DNA from 4 places in the Bradyrhizobium sp. 147 genome. Region 1 is predicted to be linked to each of the others. Evidence: predicted binding sites of a transcription regulator. Region 1 holds the regulator's gene; each other region holds the start of a gene.
What was found. Region 1 encodes PhoB, which activates phosphate uptake and scavenging genes when phosphate is short. Its sites were predicted from a motif close to TGTCATNNANCTGTCAT; they were not measured.

Region 1 (5,000 bases):
CGGGCCGAAACCTTCAAGATATTTTGCCGAGCCCGTCGCCGCCAGCGTCGCCAGCGTGCGGCCGTGGAAGGCGCCTTCGAAGGTGATCATGCGATAGCGATCGGGATGGCCCTTGGCGGCGTGATAGCGCCGCACGACCTTGATCACGCATTCCAACGCTTCGGCGCCGGAATTGCAGAAGAACACGAAGTCCGCGAAACTTTCGTTGCACAGACGCGTTGCAAGCCGTTCGCCATCGGGACTCTGGAACAGGTTCGACATGTGCCAGAGCCTGGTCGCCTGCTCCTGCAACGCCTTGACCAATGCGGGATGGGCGTGGCCGAGCGCGTTCACCGCGACGCCCGAGGTGAAATCGAGATAGCGATCGCCATTGGTCGCGATCAGCCAGCAGCCTTCGCCGCGCTCGAAGCCAAGGTCCGCCCTGGCGAAAACGGGAAGCAGATGCGGCGCGGCGCTGTTGGTCATGACCATCACTTGGATGTTGCATTTGGACGTTGAGACCTGCCTGGCATGCCTTGCGCAGCGCACCATTGACCGGTCCGGAAAACGAAACGTGCCGCCTTTTAAGGGCGGCACGCGTCACCATCTTATGCCTGGCAAGACGGGTGTCAATGCCGCCGGAAAGCCTCGCGAAACGCCGAATCCGTAGTCTTGCGGTGCCGATCTTGCAGGGTTTTCACCACGGAACATGTGGAAGCGAGTCGGCGGACTCTTGCGCGGGAGTCACGCCATATTGTAGCGTTCGGACTGTCAGATACGACATCTCGTGCAGCGGTTCTGATCCCAAGAGTCCTCATGTACCGGCGTAAACGTTCGGGCGTCAGTCACGCGCCCGGCGAGCCTTAAGGGATTCTGACGGCACGGGTTTTTCAAGGCTTAAGCATTCGCTGTGAGGCCCCAGGATGGCGGCGCGCAACGAGGGAAAGGGTGCAATGACGGTTTTGACCTGGTCCGATGATCGCGTCGAGCAGCTGAAGAAGCTCTGGGAGGCCGGACTTTCGGCCAGCCAGATCGCGGCCGAGCTCGGCAATGTGACCCGCAATGCCGTGATCGGCAAAGTGCACAGGCTTGGCCTGTCGGGCCGCGCCAAGAGCCCTTCATCGGCAGCGCCGCGGCCGCGCAAGGCGCGGCCCGCGCAGCATATGATGCGGGTGACCCGGCCGATCTCGCGCGGCAACACCGCGCTGGCGCAGGCCTTCGAGGTCGAGGTGGAGGCCGAACCGGTCACCTACGACAACGTGGTGCCGATGAGCCAGCGGCTGTCGCTGCTGGAATTGAACGAGGCGACGTGCCACTGGCCGGTCGGCGATCCCTCCAGCCCGGACTTCTTCTTCTGTGGCGGCAAGGCGCTGTCAGGCCTGCCCTACTGCGCCCAGCACTCGCGCGTCGCCTATCAGCCGGCAGCGGATCGCCGGCGGGCGGCACCGAAGCCGAGCACGCGGTGATTATTTCCTGAGATCGAGCCGGCAGCCGTCACGCGGTGACGGCGCAACAAACCCGATGTCGTCCCGGACAAGCGTAGCGCCGATCCGGGACCGATAGCCACCGCAAGCCGTGGTTACGGGGCCTCGGAGTTACCTTTTTCGCGCAACAATGGGCCCGGGTCCCGGATCGGCGCTTCGCTCCGGACAACGCTGCGCGTTGCCGGAGCTACGCTTGTCCGGGACGACGGCCGAGATTGTTGACGCAGCTGGGCCTACGTCTGCTCCGCCTTTGCAAACCGATCATCCAGCGCATAACCCGCGCCGCGGACGGTACGGATCGGGTCCTGCTCGCGGCCGAGATTGAGCAGCTTGCGCAGGCGGCCGATATGGACGTCGACGGTGCGCTCGTCGATGTAGATGTCGCGGCCCCAGACGCTGTCGAGCAGCTGCTCGCGCGAGAACACGCGACCGGGATGCTCCAGGAAAAACTCCAGCAGGCGATATTCGGTCGGGCCGAGATCGATCGGCCGGCCCGAACGCGCGACGCGGCGCTTGTCGCGATCGAGCTCGATGTCGCCATAGGCGAGCACGGTGGCGAGCCGCTCGGGGCTTGCGCGCCGCAGAAGGCCCTTCACGCGCGCGAGCAGCTCCGGCACCGAGAACGGCTTGACGATGTAGTCGTCGGCGCCGGTCGCAAGACCCCGCACCCGCTCGCTCTCCTCGCCGCGCGCGGTCAGCATGATGATCGGGAGCTGCTTGGTCTCGGGACGGGTGCGCAGCCGCCGGCACAGCTCGATGCCGGACAGTCCCGGCAGCATCCAGTCGAGCACGATCAGATCGGGGATGTGTTCCTTAAGGCGGGTGTCGGCGTCGTCGCCGCGCATCACCGTCTCCACGTCATAGCCGTCGCCTTCGAGGTTGTAACGCAGAAGCTCGGTGAGAGCTTCCTCGTCCTCAACCACCATAATGCGTGCGCCCATGTTGTCGTCGCTCCCTAGGTATTCGGTACCGTCGTGGCGAAGGTCGTCATGTCGCCCTTCGGCCGCTTGTCGGTGATCGCCTGCCCCTCGATCATGTAGAACACGGTCTCGGCGATGTTGGTGGCGTGATCACCGATCCGCTCGATGTTCTTGGCGCAGAACATCAGATGGATGCAGAACGAGATGTTGCGCGGATCCTCCATCATATAAGTGAGGAGCTCGCGAAACAGAGAGGTGCAGATGGCGTCCACTTCCTCGTCGCCCTTCCACACTGCCATCGCCGCCGGCAAATCGTGCGCGGCATAGGCATCAAGCACCGACTTGACCTGCTGCTGCACGAGGTCGGTCATGTGCTCCAGGCCGCGGAACAGTTTCAGCGGATGGAAGTCTGTCTCCAGCGCCGCAACGCGCTTGCCCATGTTCTTGGCGAGGTCGCCGATGCGCTCAAGATCGGTGGCAACGCGCATGGCGCCGACGATCTCGCGCAAATCCACCGCCATCGGCTGGCGGCGGGCGATGGTGAGCACGGCGCGCTCCTCGATGCGCTTCTGAAGCGCGTCGAGCTCGGCATCGGTGGTGACGACGCGCTGGCCGAGCGCGACGTCGCGGCGGATCAGCGCGTCGACGGAATCGACGATCATGCGCTCGGCGATGCCGCCCATCTCGGCGACGAGGCGAGTGAGCTCCTGGAGGTCGGTATCGAAGGCCTTTGCGGTATGTTCAGTACCCATGTCCCGTCTCCTCAGCCGAACCGGCCGGTGATGTAATCCTGCGTACGCCGATCGCTCGGCGACGTGAAGATCTTGCTGGTGTCATCGAACTCGATCAGCTCGCCGAGATACATGAAGGCGGTTTTATCAGAGACGCGCGCCGCCTGCTGCATATTGTGGGTGACGATCGCGATCGTGTAGTTCTCGGACAATTCCTGGATCAGCTCCTCGACCTTGGCGGTCGAGATCGGGTCGAGCGCCGAGCAGGGCTCATCGAACAAGATCACTTCGGGCCGTACCGCGACCGTGCGGGCAATGCAGAGGCGCTGCTGCTGGCCGCCGGAGAGCGACAGGCCGGACGCGTTGAGCTTGTCCTTGACCTCGTTCCACAGCGCGCCGCCGCGCAGCGCCTTCTCGACGCGGTCGTCCATCTCGGACTTCGAGATCTTCTCATAGAGGCGGATGCCGAAGGCGATGTTCTCGTAGATCGTCATCGGGAACGGCGTCGGTTTCTGGAACACCATGCCGACCCGGGCGCGCAGCAGGTTGAGGTCCAGCTTGGGATCAAGGATGTTGGTCTGGTCGAGCAACAGCTGGCCGGTGGCGCGCTGGCCTGGATAGAGATCGTACATCCGGTTGAAGATGCGCAGCAGGGTCGACTTGCCGCAGCCCGACGGGCCGATGAAGGCCGTGACGCGGTTGGTGCCGAGGGCCAGATTGATGTTCTTCAGCGCGTGGTGCTCACCGTAGTAGAAATTGAGGTTGCGCGCGGTCACCTTGGCAGGCGCCTCGGGTAGCGGCTGTGAGCCGGGATGAACGGTCGGCGCACTTACGGAAACAGACATTTCACTCATTTTGCAGTCCTCTCGGCGCCAAGGATGCGCGCGCCAATGTTCAGGGCAAGCACGGTCAGGGTAATGAGCAGCGCCCCACTCCAGGCGAGCTGCTTCCAATAGGCGTAGGGGCTCTGCACGAAGTTGTTGATGGTGACAGGCAGGTTGGCCATCGTCTTGTCGAGACCGAGGCTGAAGAACTGGTTCGATAGCGCCGTGAACAGCAGCGGCGCGGTCTCGCCGGCGACGCGCGCAGTCGCCAGCAGCACGCCGGTGATCAGGCCGGAGCGCGCGGCACGATAGGCGATCCGTTTGATCACCAGCGAACGCGGCAGGCCGAGCGCGCTGGCGGCTTCACGCAGCGGGTTCGGCACCAGCAGCAACATGTCTTCGGTCGTGCGCACCACGACCGGGATCACGATCACGGCGAGCGCCAGCGCGCCGGCGATCGCCGAGAAGCCGCGCATCGGCACCACCACCGCGCCGTAGATGAACAGGCCGATGATGATCGAAGGCGCCGAGAGCAGGATGTCGTTGATGAAGCGGATCACCGAGGTCAGCTTGTCGTTGCGGCCGTACTCGGCGAGATAGGTGCCGGCGAACAGGCCGAGCGGCGCGCCGATGCCGACGCCGATCACGGTCATGATCAGCGAGCCGACGATGGCGTTGAGCAGACCGCCCTCGTTCGATCCGGGCGGGGGCGTGTTCTCGGTGAAGACCTGGTAGTTGAGCCCGGCCAGGCCATTGTAAAGCAGCGTGATCAAAATCAACGCGAGCCAAGTGACGCCGAAGGCGGCGGCTGCGATGCAGAGACCGCGGATGACGATGTCCCAGCGGCGACGGCGCGAATAGATCGGGTTCATGGCGTCACTTTCCGGCCTTGGTTTCCAGCCGCATCAGCATCAGCCGCGCGGCGGCGAGCACGAAGAACGTCAGTACGAACAGGAGCAGGCCGAGCAGGATCAGGCCGGACTGGTGCAGGCCGTCACTCTCGGCGAATTCGGAGGCGATCGCCGCCGAGATCGTGGTGCCCGGAGCGAAGATCGACGAGGA
Region 2 (5,000 bases), on a different contig from region 1:
CGCTGGCTGTGCGTTTCGCGACATTGAGACTCAAGACTCGACAGACTTTCGGAAGGCCGTTTGTGGCGTGGCACGCGAAAAAGCGGCCGCGTCTTTTTTCTATCTAGTGGAGGAGACTAGCGATGCCACAAAAGGGCACCGTCAAATGGTTCAACCCGACCAAGGGCTATGGGTTCATCAAGCCGAACGGCGGCGACAAGGACGTGTTCGTCCACATCTCCGCCGTCGAGCGCGCCGGACTCTCGACCCTCAACGAGAACCAGGTGGTTGAATACGACCTCGTGGAGAACCGCGGCAAATCATCCGCGGAGAACCTCAAGGTCTCCTGATGCCTCTCACGACACGCGAGAGATCATGACGTTGCCCCCGGCTCTGCCGGGGGATTTTGTTTGGGACACGTAATCGAACGGGTAGCGGGTGAGCCCGGGACCGTCTTTTACCCCACCACAGGCGCAATCAGAAAATTCTCCGACGCCGCGCTGCCCACCGTCCTGCACACATCACCCTCGATCCGGACCTTGCCGGTCGCGAGCAGCCGCAGCGCCTCGGGATAAATGCGGTGCTCGATTTCGAGGATGCGCTCGGACAGCGTATCCACCGTGTCGTGATCGCTGACCGGGACGGCGCCCTGCATCACGATCGGGCCTGCGTCGGTCTCTGGAATGACAAAGTGCACCGTCGCACCGGATAGCTTGACGCCGGCACGCAGGGCCTGGCCGTGCGGATCGAGACCGGGGAAGGACGGCAGCAGCGACGGATGGATGTTGAGCATCCGCCCGTACCAGGCCTTGGTGAAATCCGCCGTGAACAGGCGCATGAAGCCGCCCAGGCAAATCAGCTCGATGCCGTGCCGGTCGAGCGCGGCTTGCAATACTTTCTCGAAGCCGGCGCGATCCTTGCCGAACGGCTTGCTCTCGATCACCTCGGTCGTCACGCCGCTCGCCCTGGCCCGTTCCAGCCCCGGCGCACCGGTCTTGTTCGAGATCACCAGCGAAATCTCCGCCGGAAAATCCGCCGAGCTTGCTGCCTTGATCAGCGCGGCCATGTTGGAGCCGCGGCCGGAGATCAGGATGGCGACGCGGCGCTTCATCACAGCGCCAGGTCGAGATGGCCGTTATAGACGACGCGGTGCTCGCCCTCGGCGGGAATCACGGTGCCGAGCTGCGCCACGGTTTCGCCGGCATCGGTGAAGACCTCGACCACCTGGTCGACCTTGTCGGGCTCGACGATCGCGATCATGCCGATGCCGCAATTGAAGGTGCGCAGCATTTCGAGCTCGGTGATGCCAGCCTGCGCGGCCAGCCATTTGAACACCGGCAGCACCGGCAGGCGTGCGAGGTCAATGCCGACGCCGAGGTTCTTCGGCAGCACGCGCGGAATGTTGTCGGTGAAACCGCCGCCGGTGATGTGGGCTAGCCCCTTCACCGCGCCGGTCTCGCGGATCGCACGCAGGCAGGATTTGACGTAGAGCCGCGTTGGCGTCAGCAGCGCGCCGCCGAGCGTCATGACCGGCGCAAACGGCGCCTGCGCCTGAAAGCCGAGACCGGATTGTTCCACGATCTTGCGCACCAGCGAGAAGCCGTTGGAATGCACGCCCGACGACGCGAGCCCGATCACGGCGTCGCCTGCCGCGATGTCCGGGCGCGGCAGGAGCGTACCGCGTTCGGCGGCGCCGACTGCAAAGCCGCCGAGGTCGTAATCGCCGTCTTTGTAGAGGCCGGGCATCTCGGCCGTTTCGCCGCCGATCAAGGCGCAGCCGGATTCGCGGCAGCCCTCCGCAACACCCGCGACGATCGCGGCGGTGGCCTCCGGATCGAGCTTGCCGCAGGCGAAATAGTCCAGGAAGAACAGCGGCTCGGCGCCCTGGACCACGAGGTCGTTGACGCTCATTGCGACAAGATCGATCCCGATGCCGCCATGCAGCCCGGTCTCGATCGCGATTTTGACCTTGGTGCCGACGCCATCGGTGGCGGCGACCAGGACGGGGTCCTTGAAACCGGCCGCCTTGAGATCGAACAGGCCGCCGAAACCGCCGATCTCGGCGTCGGCGCCGGGCCGCGCGGTGGCGCGCACCATCGGCTTGATCAGGTCGACGAGACGGTTGCCCGCGTCGATATCGACGCCTGAATCGGCGTAAGTGAGGCCGTTTTTGCGGTCGGTCATGCCCGATTTCCAGTGGGTTTGCGGCTGGTTACGTCGAATTCCGGGGACACGCAATGGCAAGCGTGGCGCCCCGCGCTATAGTATGTAGATATCAACCGGTTCAGCCTCCCTAGGGGCCGGATCCGAGGTCAGGCCGGGTGCCGGGAAGCGCCGCGTGAGTATTCCGAATATCATTACCCTGGGCCGCATCATGCTGGTCCCGATCATCGTCTGGGCCATCGTGTCGAGCCAAATGGAGGTGGCGTTCGCGGTCTTCCTGATCGCCGGTATCAGCGATGCCGTGGACGGTTTCCTGGCCAAGCGGTTCAACATGGCGAGTGAGCTCGGCGCCCTGCTCGATCCGCTCGCGGACAAGGCGCTGCTGGTCTCGATCTACATGGCGCTCGGCATCTGGGGGGCGATTCCGCGCTGGATCGTCATCCTGGTGGTCTCGCGCGACATCATGATCGTCACCGCCGTGATCGTATCCTGGCTGTTCGACCGGCCGGTCGAGATGAAGCCATCAAAGGTGTCCAAGCTCAATACTGTGGCACAAGTGGCATTCGCGGCGCTGGTGCTGGCGGCGCTTGCCTTCGGCTTCAAGCCGGCACCCTATGACATGATCCTGATGGGCCTCGTCGCGGTATTCACGCTCTCCTCGGTGTCGCTCTATCTCGTCGAGTGGCTGCGGCACATGAGCACGATTGAGGCCAAATGAGTGGATGTGGCCCCGCAAAAGGCCAACTCCCGCTCGAAAGTCGAATCTTTTCAGACGAGGCCGGGACGCCGGCACGGAGCAAGGCAAGCGTGGCAGGCCGCGTTCATCCCCGACAATTGGCGTTTTCGCTGCCGCATGCGGAAAGCCTCAGCCGGGACAATTTCCTTGAGGGTCCCGCCAACGCGGTCGGTCTAGGCCTGATCGACGCCTGGCCGGAATGGCCGAACCGGATCATGTGGTTGACCGGCCCCGAAGGCAGCGGCAAGAGCCATCTCGCCGCGATCTGGGCCGAGGTATCAGGCGCCCGCTCGACCACGGCCGATGCGCTGACCGCCGCCGCGGTCCCGGGCGCGCTCGCGACCGGAGCGCTGGTGGTCGAAGATCTCAAGGCAAAAGAGTTTGACGAGCGCGCCCTCTTCCACCTGATGAATCTCGCCCGCGAGGATGGCGCCTACGTCCTCTTCACCGGGCGCGAGGTACCCGCATCGCTCGAGATCGAGCTTCGCGACCTGCGCTCGCGTCTGCGCGCCGTGCCGGTGGTCGCGTTGCTGTCGCCGGACGACCAGCTTTTCCGCGGCCTGATCGTCAAATTCTGCGCTGACCGCCAGCTCACGGTGGATGAGAGCGTCGTCAGCTACCTCGCGACCCGGCTGGAGCGATCCTCGGCCGCCGCCCGGCGGGCGGTAGAATTGCTCGACAGCGAGGCCCTGCGGCTTGGCCGCCCCGTCACCCGGGCGCTGGCGGCTGAGCTGCTTCGGGACGTCTGACCCGTCCGCCGGCACCAGCCGCTTGACGCGGTGGAACGGCGGAACATCAATGTCATCGAGATGAATACGCCGGTAGCGTTACAACCCGACGATGGCCAAATCATCCTTTTGGACCGCTGGCGAGTTACGTTATCGGCAACGTCATCGAAACGTCATCGCTCTAACACATGCTCCCGCCGATTTTGCGCGTAAGTCGCAATTGGGGTGAACTGGATGGATCGACTTCTCATGGACTCTGCGCAAGCTGTTGAAATCAAAGAAAAAGCCCCGGAAACGGAGAGCCTGCCGGCGATCGCTTCGAGCCCCGAACGGTTCATCAACCGCGAGCTGTCCTGGCTGCATTTCAACCGCCGCGTCTTGGAGGAATCGGTCAATCCCAGCCATCCCATGCTGGAGCGGGTGCGATTCCTGTCGATCTCGGCAAACAATCTCGACGAGTTCTTCATGGTCCGCGTCGCCGGCATCAAGGCCCAGGTACGCGAGGGCATTGCCGAGCGCAGCCCAGACGGTCTGACCCCGTCGGAGCAGCTTGCGTTGATCAATCGCACCGTCTCCCAACTTGCCTCCGACCAGCAGGCGATCTGGCGCGACCTGCGCGGCACGCTCGCCGAGGTCGGCATCGTCCTGGTCGACGGCAAGGACGTCACCAAGCCGGAACGGAGCTGGATCGAGGACTACTTCCTCAACAACGTGTTCCCGCTGCTGACGCCGCTCGCAATCGATCCGGCCCACCCCTTCCCGTTCATTCCGAGCCTCGGCTTCACCATCGCGCTCCAGCTCACGCGCGCTGCCGACGGCAAGCAGATGAACGCCCTGATCCGCATGCCCGGCAAGATCGACCGCTTCATCCGCCTGCCGGCCGAAGGCAAGGCCGTCCGGCTGATTTCGCTGGAACAGGCAACCGCCCTGTTCATCAATCGTCTCTTCCCCGGCTACAATCTGCACGGCCAGGGCGCTTTCCGCATCATCCGCGACTCCGAGCTCGAAATCGAGGAAGAGGCCGAAGACCTGGTCCGCCTGTTCGAGACTGCGCTGAAGCGGCGGCGGCGCGGGTCGGTGATCCGTCTCGAGATCGACGCCAAGATGCCGGAGCAGCTGCGCAGCTTCGTGCAGCATGCGCTGTCGACGGCTGACGACGAGGTGTTTCTGGTCGACGGCGTGCTCGCCATGAACGAGCTTTCGCAGCTCACTCGTCTCGACCGTCCCGACCTCGAATTCACCCCTTACGTGCCTCGCCATCCCGAGCGGGTGCGCGAGCATGCCGGCGACGTCTTCGCTGCGATCCGGCAGAAGGATCTCATCGTCCATCACCCCTACGAGTCCTTCGACGTGGTGGTGCAGTTTCTGCAGCAGGCCGCGCGCGACCCAGATGT
Region 3 (5,000 bases), on a different contig from region 1:
CGCTCGGCAATAGCTGCGGCAGAAATCCGCGCGTCACGCTTGGCGGTACTGCATCCAGCCCGAGCACGGCGCTCGCGGCAGGCAGTGCGGCATCGGCCATCGCGGCGTGGCCTTCGGCGCTTGGATGCACGGCGCCGCCATAGACGGCGGAGAGCACGCCCCAGGTGGCGTCATGGATGTCGGTCGGCTGGCTCGCGGCCGGCAATCCTTGCGGATAGGTCATCGCAGCAAAATAGCTGTCGTTGGCGTCGCGGATCCAGCGGGCACGGGGCAGGTAGGCGCGATATTCCGAGGCGCCGCGACCGCACAGCATCGGCTGACTCGCCGCCGTCACGATGTCGGGATTGAAGCTCTGGCCGTTCTCGGCAAAGCAGGTGCGGTCGAATTCGGGATCGTTGCCGGAATGGGCGCAGAAGCCGTGATCGGCGAACGCGGCCTGGTGCGCATCGACGAAGGTCATGCGATCGGCTTCGGGATCGCGGCAGAGCGCGCCACGGGTGCAGGTGGCGAGGCCCTTCAGCTGCGGCAGGAATTCGGTGTCGACGAAGGTGGAGACCCGGGCGAGGCGCTGCGGATCGGCATTGAAGGATGGATGGATGTCGAAGCCGCCACGGCCGCCGCGGCAGGGCACGCCGCCATCGGCGAGCGCCGGGTTGGCGTAGGAGACATAGACCACACGTGAGAGGTCGCCGCCGACCAGCGGCTTCAGCGCCTCGCGCAGCTTGACGAAATTCTGCGGCAGCTCGCGCGCCAGCGCATCGCGGGAATCGTCGACGCTCGCCATCACGCCGGAGCGGCGGAACAGCGCGCGCTCGGTCGCGGTGTCGACGATGACGTCGGCGACGAGGCCGGAAAAATAGACGTCGTTGGCGCCGACCGAGAGCAGCACGAGATCGAGCGTGCGGTCGGGCTGGCGCTTCTTCGCCGCGGTGAGCGCTTCGCGCAGCTCGGCGACCTGCGCGTTCACGCTGGTGTTGCAGACGCCGGTCTTGCCGGGCGGGCATTCGCGGGCGCGCTGCGAGCCGAGCAGTCCGTCGCCGATGCTGGCGCCGGTGCAGGCGAGCGGCAGGAAGGTCACGGCGATATGGGTGTAGCGCACCGCGAGCGCCAGCGCGGTGCGGGCTTGATAGCTGTAGAGCGAGCGGTGACAGGGCGCGTTGAACCAGAGCGCACTGTAGCGTTGCCAGTTGGCGAGCGTGTCCGGCGCCTCGCAGGCGCGGCCGCCTTTGAAGCCGGCGCGGCTCGGCCGATAGTACTGCGCGCCGGCGGTGCCGAGATAGGAGCGGAAGCAGAAACCTTCGTCCGACAGCGCCAGCGGCCGGTCCGGATTGCCTTCGCCGGAGGCGATACTGTCCCCGAGGCCGGCGACGAAAATGTCGCGAACCTGGATCTCGGCCTGGACCCGCTGGGTCGGATCGGAGCCGGAGGAGACGTCGACGGTCGCGACCGTCTGCTTGCCGTAACGGACGCGCAAATTGACCGGCTCGGCGCAATCGAAGGTCGACGCTTGCGGCCCGTCGCCGTCATCGAACGACCAGGCGCAGGTGGCGCCGACCGGCACTGTGCCGACGAGGCGCACGGTGACGGGATGATCGATCGGGGTGATGTAGTTCTCCTTGACGTTGTCGCGGGTGCAGGGCTGGTTGACCCGGCCCTGGAGATCGATGCAGAGCCGGTTGACCATGTTGCGGGCCCAGCCGCGGCCCTCGCTCTGGAGCTCCAGCGACTGCTCGGCGGCCAGGATGCTGCGGTTGCGCGCATTCTCGACATGGAGCAGGAAATCGCGCTCCTCGCGGAACAGGCGGAAGCGGTTGCGCACCTCCCAGCTGATCTGCATGGCGCCGGCGTCTTGAGCGGCGGCGCGCTCGAGCGGCAAAGCGGTCAGAATCCCGGCAAGCAGCAGGGCGCCTGCGGAGAGGGTACGAAAGGAGGGAGGGATCATGGCCCGCGTGTTCAACGGCAAAGTTGAGGCGGAAATAAGAGAGGATCGCTGCCCGCCCGCAACCTTTGTCTGAGTGGCCTACCGCTTGCCGGCCTGCCGCAGCGCACGCTCGCGCTCCATCGCGGCCACCTGCTTGGGCAGGTTGGCCTGGGTGCAGGCCTCCGCCAGCCGCCGCCGCTCCTGCCACGGCGCGACCACGTTCATCCAGAGCTCGCGCGTGCCCATGATGGAGATGGCGAGGCCGAACGGGATCACGAAATAGAGGATGCGGAACACCAGCAGCGTCGCCAGAAGCTCCTCGCGGCCGAATTCGGGGAGCGCCACCAGCATGGCGGCATCGAATACGCCAATCGAGCCCGGCGCATGGCTGGCAAAGCCGAGCAGCGTTGCCAGGATGAACACAACGGCGAGCGACATGAAGTCGATCGGTGGATTGGCCGGCATCAGCAGGTACATCGCCGTGGCGCAGAAGCCGAGATCGATCACGCCGATCAGGATCTGCACCAGCGTCAGGGGCGCCGAGGGCAGCACCACCTTCCAGCCCTTCTGGCCGAGCTCGCGCCGCTTCTCACCCATGCAGAGCCAGACCAGATAAGCGCCGATCGAGGCGAGGCCGCCGAGCGCGATCAACCGGTTGATCGACGACGGCAGCTGATCCATCGACGACGCCGCACCCGGATGGATGGCCATGCCGATCGAGAGCACGAAGATGTTACCGAGCCAGAAGGTCAGGCCCGACAGGAAGCAGATTTTGGCGACGTCGATCGCGTTCAGCCCGTAATCCGAATAGATCCGGAAGCGGATCGCTCCGCCGGTGAAGACGGTAGCGCCGATGTTGTGGCCGATCGAATAGGACGTGAAGCTGGAGAGCGCCGCGATGCGATAGGGCACGTGCTTCTTGCCGATCGTTCGCAGTGCGAAAAAGTCGTAGAATGTCAGCGTGCAGAACGCAAACAAAACGCAGATCGCCGCCAGCCCGATATTCCCGCGAGGAATCTCGGTCAACGCCGTCAAGATAACTCCGGTATCGATGCCCTTGAGGGTCCGCACCAGCGTGGTGATTGCGAAGGCGATGATGAAGACGCTCGCGGCAATGCCGAGCCGTCGCCAGCCAATCCATCTGTTGAAGCCGCGTTTCAGCGCGGGCAGCAGTCCGTGCATTCATCCTCCCGGCGGGGGGCAAGACCGATCCGGCCAGGCATTGGCCAGTGCGGGTACGATGACGGCCAAAGGGCAGGCGTCGATCGCTTGGCATGATCCAGCTCATTTAAGGCAAAAACAGCGGCTTGTGCAGCCCTTGACAACAATAGGTTCTGCGTTGGACCAGCCACTTTGTCATATGTGGTTCACATCCGACGCGCGTTAAGCATATGAGTCCCGACGTGCGGTTCGGAAAGCGCATTCGTATTTGAGGAGGACGGTTTCAATCCTGGCGCCGTCGGCATTGTTCCAGCGCAGGCGGAGGGTGTCTTGGAACGTCGGTGCCGCGTGCTCGTTAGGCCCCATCAGCAACCGGACATGGCGGAACAGGCGGCCTTTCTGCAGGCCGATGCCGCCGTGTTCCCGAAACCGAGAGGACCGGAACGATGGGACTGTTCACAAAAGACATCAAAACCATGAACGACCTGTTCGTGCACCAGCTCCAGGATGTGTATTACGCCGAGCAGCAGCTCACCAAGGCGCTGCCGAAAATGGCCAGCAAGGCCACCGATCCGCAGCTGAAACAGGGCTTTTTGACGCACCTTGAAGAAACCAAGCAGCACGTGGCGCGTCTCGAGGAAGTGTTCAAGATGCACGGCGTCGCCGTGAAGGCGATCGACTGCCCGGCGATCGACGGCATCATCGAGGAAGCCGACGAGACGGCGGGCGAAGTTGCCGACAAGGCCGTGCTCGACGCGGCGCTGATCAATGCGGCCCAAGCCGCTGAGCATTACGAGATCGCCCGCTACGGCAGCCTGATCGCCTGGGCCAAGCAGCTCGGCCGCAATGATTGCGCGGCGGTGCTTGCCAAGACGCTTGAGGAGGAAAAGGCGACCGACAAGAAGCTGACGACACTCGCCGAGAGCAAGGTGAATCTGCGCGCGGCGAGCTGAGGCAAGACGGAGCTAAGATGAAGACGCCGCGCGATGGTCCGCGCGGCGTCTTCTTATTTCCGTCCTCATCCCAGTGCGCCACTGCGCACAAGACGGGCGATGTACTTTACGCGTGGCGGCCGGGCGCATCCGCATCCATCATTCGGCCATTGTCGAAACATGGCGGCACGCCGGACGGGTATATTTCGCATGGGGCTGCAAGCGAGGTGGCAGCATGCGAGCAAGCATTATCAAACACCAAACCTTTGACAACGCGAGTGCTGCGCCGCGGGCCCGCTCGCATCTTGCAACCTCCCTCACGCTTGCCGCCATGAGCCTCGGCTATGGCGTGGTGCAGCTCGACGTCACCATCGTCAACACCGCGCTCGATGCAATGGGGAGGGCGCTCGGCGGCGGGGTCGCCGAGTTGCAATGGGTGGTCAGCGCCTACACCATCGCGTTTGCCGCCTTCATCCTCACGGCCGGTGCGCTGGGTGACCGGATCGGCGCCAAGCGCGTCTTCATGGCGGGCTTCGCCATCTTCACCGCGGCCTCGCTCGCCTGTGCGCTGTCGCCCAATGCGGTCGTGCTGATCGCAGCACGGCTGGTTCAGGGCCTGGCGGCGGCGATCCTGGTGCCGAATTCTCTTGCGCTGCTCAATCATGCCTATGCGGACGACCGCGAGCGCGGCCGCGCCGTCGCGGTCTGGGCCGCCGGAGCAAGTCTTGCACTCACCGCCGGCCCGTTTGTCGGCGGCGCGTTGATCACGCTGGTCGGCTGGCGCGCGATCTTCCTGGTCAATCTGCCGATCGGGCTCGCCGGCCTGTGGCTGAGCTGGCGCTATGCCAGCGAGACCACGCGGGCACGCTCGCGCGAGATCGATCTGCTTGGACAGCTGGCTGCAATCGGTGCGCTGGGCGCGCTTGCCGGAGCAATCATCGAAGGCGGGGCGCTCGGCTGGGACCATCCGGCCGTGATCGCAGCCT
Region 4 (5,000 bases), on a different contig from region 1:
TTGCCGGTGCGCACCAGCTTGGCCTTCATGCCGCGGCTGAGCTTGCCCGAGCAGAGCCGCGCAAACGCGATGCGGTCACGATGGTTCGGATCCATGTTGGCCTGGATCTTGAACACAAAGGCGCTCATGCGCGGATCGGTGGCCTCGACCTTGCGCTGGTCGCTGTCCTGCGCGCGCGGCTCGGGCGCGAACTTGCCGAGACCTTCCAGGAGGTCGCCGACGCCGAAATTGCGCAGCGCGCTGCCGAAATAAACCGGCGTCAGATGTCCCTCGCGGAACGCTTCGAGCTCGAACGGTTTTGACGCTTCGGTGACGAGATCGAGCTCGTCCTTCACCGCGGACACGTCCAGATTGGCATTGAGCTTGGCGAGCTCTTCGATCTCGATCTGCTGCGCCGCACCGGTCTTGGCACCGCCGCCTTCGAGCAGGCGCACGCCGCCATTGACGACGTCATAAGTGCCGAGGAAGTCACGGCCGCGGCCGACCGGCCAGGTCATCGGCGTGGTGTCGAGCGCCAGCGTCTTCTCGATCTCGTCCAGCAGCTCGAAGACGTCGCGGCTCTCGCGGTCCATCTTGTTGATGAAGGTGATGATCGGGATATCCCGGAGACGACATACCTCGAACAGCTTTCGGGTGCGCGCTTCGATGCCTTTGGCGGCGTCGATCACCATCACGGCGGAATCGACCGCCGTGAGCGTCCGGTAGGTGTCTTCCGAAAAGTCCTCGTGGCCCGGAGTATCCAGCAGGTTGAAGACGAGGCCTTCGAACTCGAAGGTCATCACCGAGGTCACGACCGAAATGCCGCGCTCGCGCTCGATCTTCATCCAGTCGGAACGCGTGTTGCGCCGCTCGCCCTTGGCCTTGACCTGACCGGCGAGGTTGATGGCGCCACCGAACAGCAGCAGCTTCTCGGTCAGCGTGGTCTTGCCGGCGTCGGGGTGGGAGATGATCGCAAAGGTCCGCCGCCGTGCCACTTCAGCGGCAAGCGGAGAACGGGCCGGCGATTCGGCTGCGGTGGTGACGATGTCGGACATGGCGGGAGCGTTTGGCAGGGAAACTGGGCCTGATCAAGCCTCATTTGGTGATTGCGTGGCCCTCCGGCCAGCCCCATATCGGCATTTCGGGAAGGACGGCCTTCCCGTTCTCAGCACCTCAGCCGCGGGGACGACCCTGCCTAGAATGGAGGGTCGTCATGGCCTGGAGCATCCTGTTGATCGCTGGGCTTCTCGAGATCACCTGGGCGATCGGCCTGAAATACACCGAGGGCTTTACCAGGCCTGTTCCGTCCGTCGTCACGCTCGCGGCCATGGCCGGCAGCGTCATCTTGCTCGGACTTGCTCTCAAATCACTGCCCGTCGGAACCGCCTACGCTGTCTGGACCGGAATCGGCGCGGTCGGCACCGCGACGCTCGGCATCATCCTGTTCGGCGAGCCGGCCACGGCGTTCCGCCTCGCCAGCATCGGGCTCATCGTCGCCGGAATTGCCGGCCTAAAGTTCGTTACTTGACGAAGATCTTGACCACCCACCAGGTCAGCGCGGCGACGATGGCCGAGGCCGGGATCGTGATCACCCAGGCATAAACGATCGAGCTAGCGACGTTCCAGCGCACCGCCGAGACGCGGCGGGCGGCGCCGACGCCGACGATGGCGCCGGTGATGGTGTGGGTGGTCGAGACGGGAACGCCGAGGAAGGTCGCCATGAACAGGGTCGCAGCGCCCCCGGTCTCCGCGCAAAAGCCCTGCATGGGCGTCAATTTGGTGATGCGCAGGCCCATAGTGCGGACGATGCGCCAGCCGCCCATCAGCGTGCCCAGCGCCATCGCAGCCTGGCAGGACAGCACGACCCAGAACGGCACCGAGAATTCGCTGCCGAGATGACCCTGCGAATACAGCAGCACCGCGATGATGCCCATGGTCTTCTGGGCGTCGTTGCCGCCATGGCCGAGCGAATAGAGCGAGGCGGAGGCGAATTGCAGGATGCGGAAGGCGCGATCGACCGCAAAGGGCGTCGAGCGCACCGAGGCCCAGGACACGATCGCCACCAGCATCATTGCGAGCAGGAAGCCGACCAGGGGCGACAGCACGATCGCCAGCACCGTCTTCGACAATCCGCTCCACACTGCCGCCGAAATGCCCGCTTTGGCCATGCCGCCGCCGACGAGTCCGCCGATCAGCGCATGCGAGGACGATGACGGGATGCCGAGCGCCCAGGTCACGAGGTTCCAGACGATGGCCCCGACCAAGGCCGCAAAGATCACTTGGGCGTCGACGATGGAGGGATCGATGATGCCGGTACCGATGGTCTGGGCGACGTGCAACCCGAACACCATGAAGGCGACGAAATTGAAGAACGCGGCCCAGAATACCGCAAATTGCGGCCGCAGCACGCGGGTCGAGACGATGGTCGCGATCGAATTGGCGGCGTCATGGAGTCCGTTCAAGAAATCGAACAGCAGCGCGACGGCGATCAAGCCGACCAGGACGGGAAGAGCCAACGCAGCATCCACAGCGGCCCTGCCTCAATTTTTTCGCATGATCTCCGCGCAAACGCGTTCAGCGTTTGTCGCGAAGGAAAACCGCGGCACATTTTTCCGGATCATGCGTTACACTTGCTCGATGACGATGCTGTTGATCTCGTTGGCGACGTCGTCGAAACGGTCGGCCACCTTCTCGAGATGGTCGTAGATCTCTGCGCCGACGATGAAATCCATCGCGTTGCCCGCGCGATGCTTGAGGAACAGCTCCTTCAGCCCGATGTCATGGAGGTCGTCGACGCGGCCTTCCAGCTTGCCCAGCTCTTCGGTGATCGCGGTCAGCATGGCGACGTTCGGGCCGATCGACTGCATCAGCGGCAGCGCGCGCCCGACCAGATTGGCGCATTCGATCAGAAGCCCGCCGATCTCGCGCATCGGCGGCTCGAAGGCGCGGACTTCGAACAGCATCACGGCCTTCGCCGTCTGCTGCATCTGGTCGATGGCGTCGTCCATCGAGGTAATCAGGTTCTTGATGTCGCCGCGGTCGAACGGAGTGATAAAGGTGCGGCGCACCGCCGTCAGCACTTCGCGGGTGATGTTGTCGGCGTCGTTCTCGAACTGGTTGACGCGCTGGCAATAGACCGGCGTTTCCTCGCCGCCGTTGAGCATGCTCTGGAGCGCGATCGAGCCCTGGATCACGGTCTGGGCATGACGGTCGAACAGGTCGAAGAACCGTTCCTCCTTGGGCAGGAAAGCACGAAACCATCGCATCATGGGGATAGGCTACCGGTTGGAAAAATGGCCTGGCCCGAAGGGGCCGTCATGAAACTGTCATAGACCATTTTCGATCCACGCGCGTGTCATCTCACGCCCGCGGTGCAGGGTCATCCACCGCTTTCGAGCGACCGGTAAACCGATTTTATATCAGCTACTTAGAGCGATCGCCGGAAGTAATGCGAGATTTCGCCGATGACCCCGCGGCGGAAGGTGAGCACGCAGATCACGAAGATCGCGCCTTGGATCACCGTCACCCATTGGCCGAAGCCCGCCAGATATTGCTGCATGGCGATGATCACGAAGGCGCCGATCACGGGACCGAAGATGGTTCCGAGACCGCCGACCAGCGTCATCAGGACGACCTCGCCCGACATCGACCAGTGCACGTCGGTGAGCGAGGCGTTCTGCGCCACGAAGACTTTCAGCGCACCGGCAAAGCCGGCCAGCGTGCCCGACAGGATGAAGGCCAGGAACTTGTACTGGTCTGTACGGTAGCCGAGCGAGATCGCCCGCGGCTCATTCTCGCGGATCGCCTTCAGGACCTCGCCGAACGGCGAGTTGATGATGCGGAAGATCAAGAGGAAGCCGGCGAGGAAGCCGATCAGCACGACATAGTAGAGCACGGTCGGCTTGGACAGATCGAGCACGCCGAACATGTACCCTTGTGGAATGCCCTGGATGCCATCCTCGCCATGGGTGAACGGCGCCTGCAGGTAGATGAAATAAAGAAGCTGCGACAGCGCCAGCGTGATCATCGAGAAATAGATGCCCTGGCGACGGATCGAGATGTAGCCGGTCACGATCGACAGCACGAACGCGGCGGCGACGCCGACGAGGATGCCGAGCTCGGGCGGAAGCGCCCACACCTTCAGCGCATGTGCGCTGCAATAGCCGGCAGTCCCCAGGAACATTGCGTGCCCGAACGACAGCAGGCCGCCATAGCCGACCAGCAGATTGAAGGCGCAGGCGAGCAGCGCAAAGCACAGCGCCTGCATCACGAAGAACGGATAGACTCCCGTGAATGGCACCGACGCCAAGAGCAGCGCCATCACCACGAACACGATCATCTCGTCGCGCACCGTGCGCGGGGTCACCGGCAGCGTGTCGTCCGTCAAGGCTGTCATATCAGGCCGCCCTTCCCGTCAATCCCGTTGGCTTCACCAAGAGCACCAGCACCATCAGCACGAACACGACGGTGTTGGAGGCCTCGGGGTAGAAATATTTGGTCAGGCCCTCGATCACACCGAGCGCAAAGCCGGTGATGATCGAGCCCATGATCGATCCCATGCCGCCGATCACGACCACCGCGAACACGACGATGATGAGGTCGGCGCCCATCAGCGGCCGCACCTGATTGATCGGCGCGGAGAGCACGCCGGCGAGCGCGGCAAGGCCGACGCCGAGACCATAGGTCAGCGTGATCATGCGCGGCACGTTGACGCCGAAGGCGCGCACCAGCGTCGGGTTCTCGGTGGCGGCACGCAGGTAAGCACCGAGCCGCGTCTTCTCGATCAGGAACCAGGTCGCAAGGCACACCACCAGCGAGAACACGACTACCCAGCCGCGATAGACGGGCAGGAACATGAAGCCGAGGTTCATGCCGCCCTTGAGCTGGTCCGGAATGGCGTAAGGCAGACCGGAGGAGCCGAAATAATTCTGGAACACGCCCTGCACGATCAGCGCGATGCCGAAGGTCAGGAGCAGGCCGTAGAGGTGATCGAGCCCGGTCAGCCATTGCAGCATGGTCCG

Region 2: the regulator PhoB is predicted to act here: its motif matches at 3,767-3,783, upstream of IVA87_RS29400 (RNA degradosome polyphosphate kinase).
Region 3: the regulator PhoB is predicted to act here: its motif matches at 3,276-3,292, upstream of IVA87_RS17425 (YbhN family protein).
Region 4: the regulator PhoB is predicted to act here: its motif matches at 3,293-3,309, upstream of IVA87_RS29025 (DUF47 domain-containing protein).

What each region holds. Positions count from the first base shown of each region.
Region 1 is NZ_JADPKL010000005.1:55,149-60,148, forward strand. Features, by position in the region: gene IVA87_RS00960 (aspartate aminotransferase family protein) at 1-465, opposite strand, end outside; gene IVA87_RS00965 (GcrA family cell cycle regulator) at 933-1,445, shown strand; gene phoB (phosphate regulon transcriptional regulator PhoB) at 1,697-2,404, opposite strand; gene phoU (phosphate signaling complex protein PhoU) at 2,419-3,135, opposite strand; gene pstB (phosphate ABC transporter ATP-binding protein PstB) at 3,147-3,968, opposite strand; gene pstA (phosphate ABC transporter permease PstA) at 3,965-4,810, opposite strand; gene pstC (phosphate ABC transporter permease subunit PstC) at 4,815-5,000, opposite strand, start outside.
Region 2 is NZ_JADPKL010000120.1:87,480-92,479, reverse strand. Features, by position in the region: gene IVA87_RS29425 (cold-shock protein) at 123-329, shown strand; gene purN (phosphoribosylglycinamide formyltransferase) at 437-1,090, opposite strand; gene purM (phosphoribosylformylglycinamidine cyclo-ligase) at 1,090-2,163, opposite strand; gene IVA87_RS29410 (CDP-alcohol phosphatidyltransferase family protein) at 2,318-2,860, shown strand; gene IVA87_RS29405 (DnaA/Hda family protein) at 2,950-3,627, shown strand; gene IVA87_RS29400 (RNA degradosome polyphosphate kinase) at 3,856-5,000, shown strand, end outside.
Region 3 is NZ_JADPKL010000077.1:151,882-156,881, forward strand. Features, by position in the region: gene IVA87_RS17420 (hypothetical protein) at 1-1,942, opposite strand, end outside; gene IVA87_RS17425 (YbhN family protein) at 2,021-3,103, opposite strand; gene IVA87_RS17430 (ferritin-like domain-containing protein) at 3,529-4,035, shown strand; gene IVA87_RS17435 (MFS transporter) at 4,250-5,000, shown strand, end outside.
Region 4 is NZ_JADPKL010000120.1:13,597-18,596, reverse strand. Features, by position in the region: gene IVA87_RS29040 (peptide chain release factor 3) at 1-1,034, opposite strand, end outside; gene sugE (quaternary ammonium compound efflux SMR transporter SugE) at 1,193-1,507, shown strand; gene IVA87_RS29030 (inorganic phosphate transporter) at 1,500-2,507, opposite strand; gene IVA87_RS29025 (DUF47 domain-containing protein) at 2,604-3,248, opposite strand; gene IVA87_RS29020 (branched-chain amino acid ABC transporter permease) at 3,407-4,375, opposite strand; gene IVA87_RS29015 (branched-chain amino acid ABC transporter permease) at 4,377-5,000, opposite strand, start outside.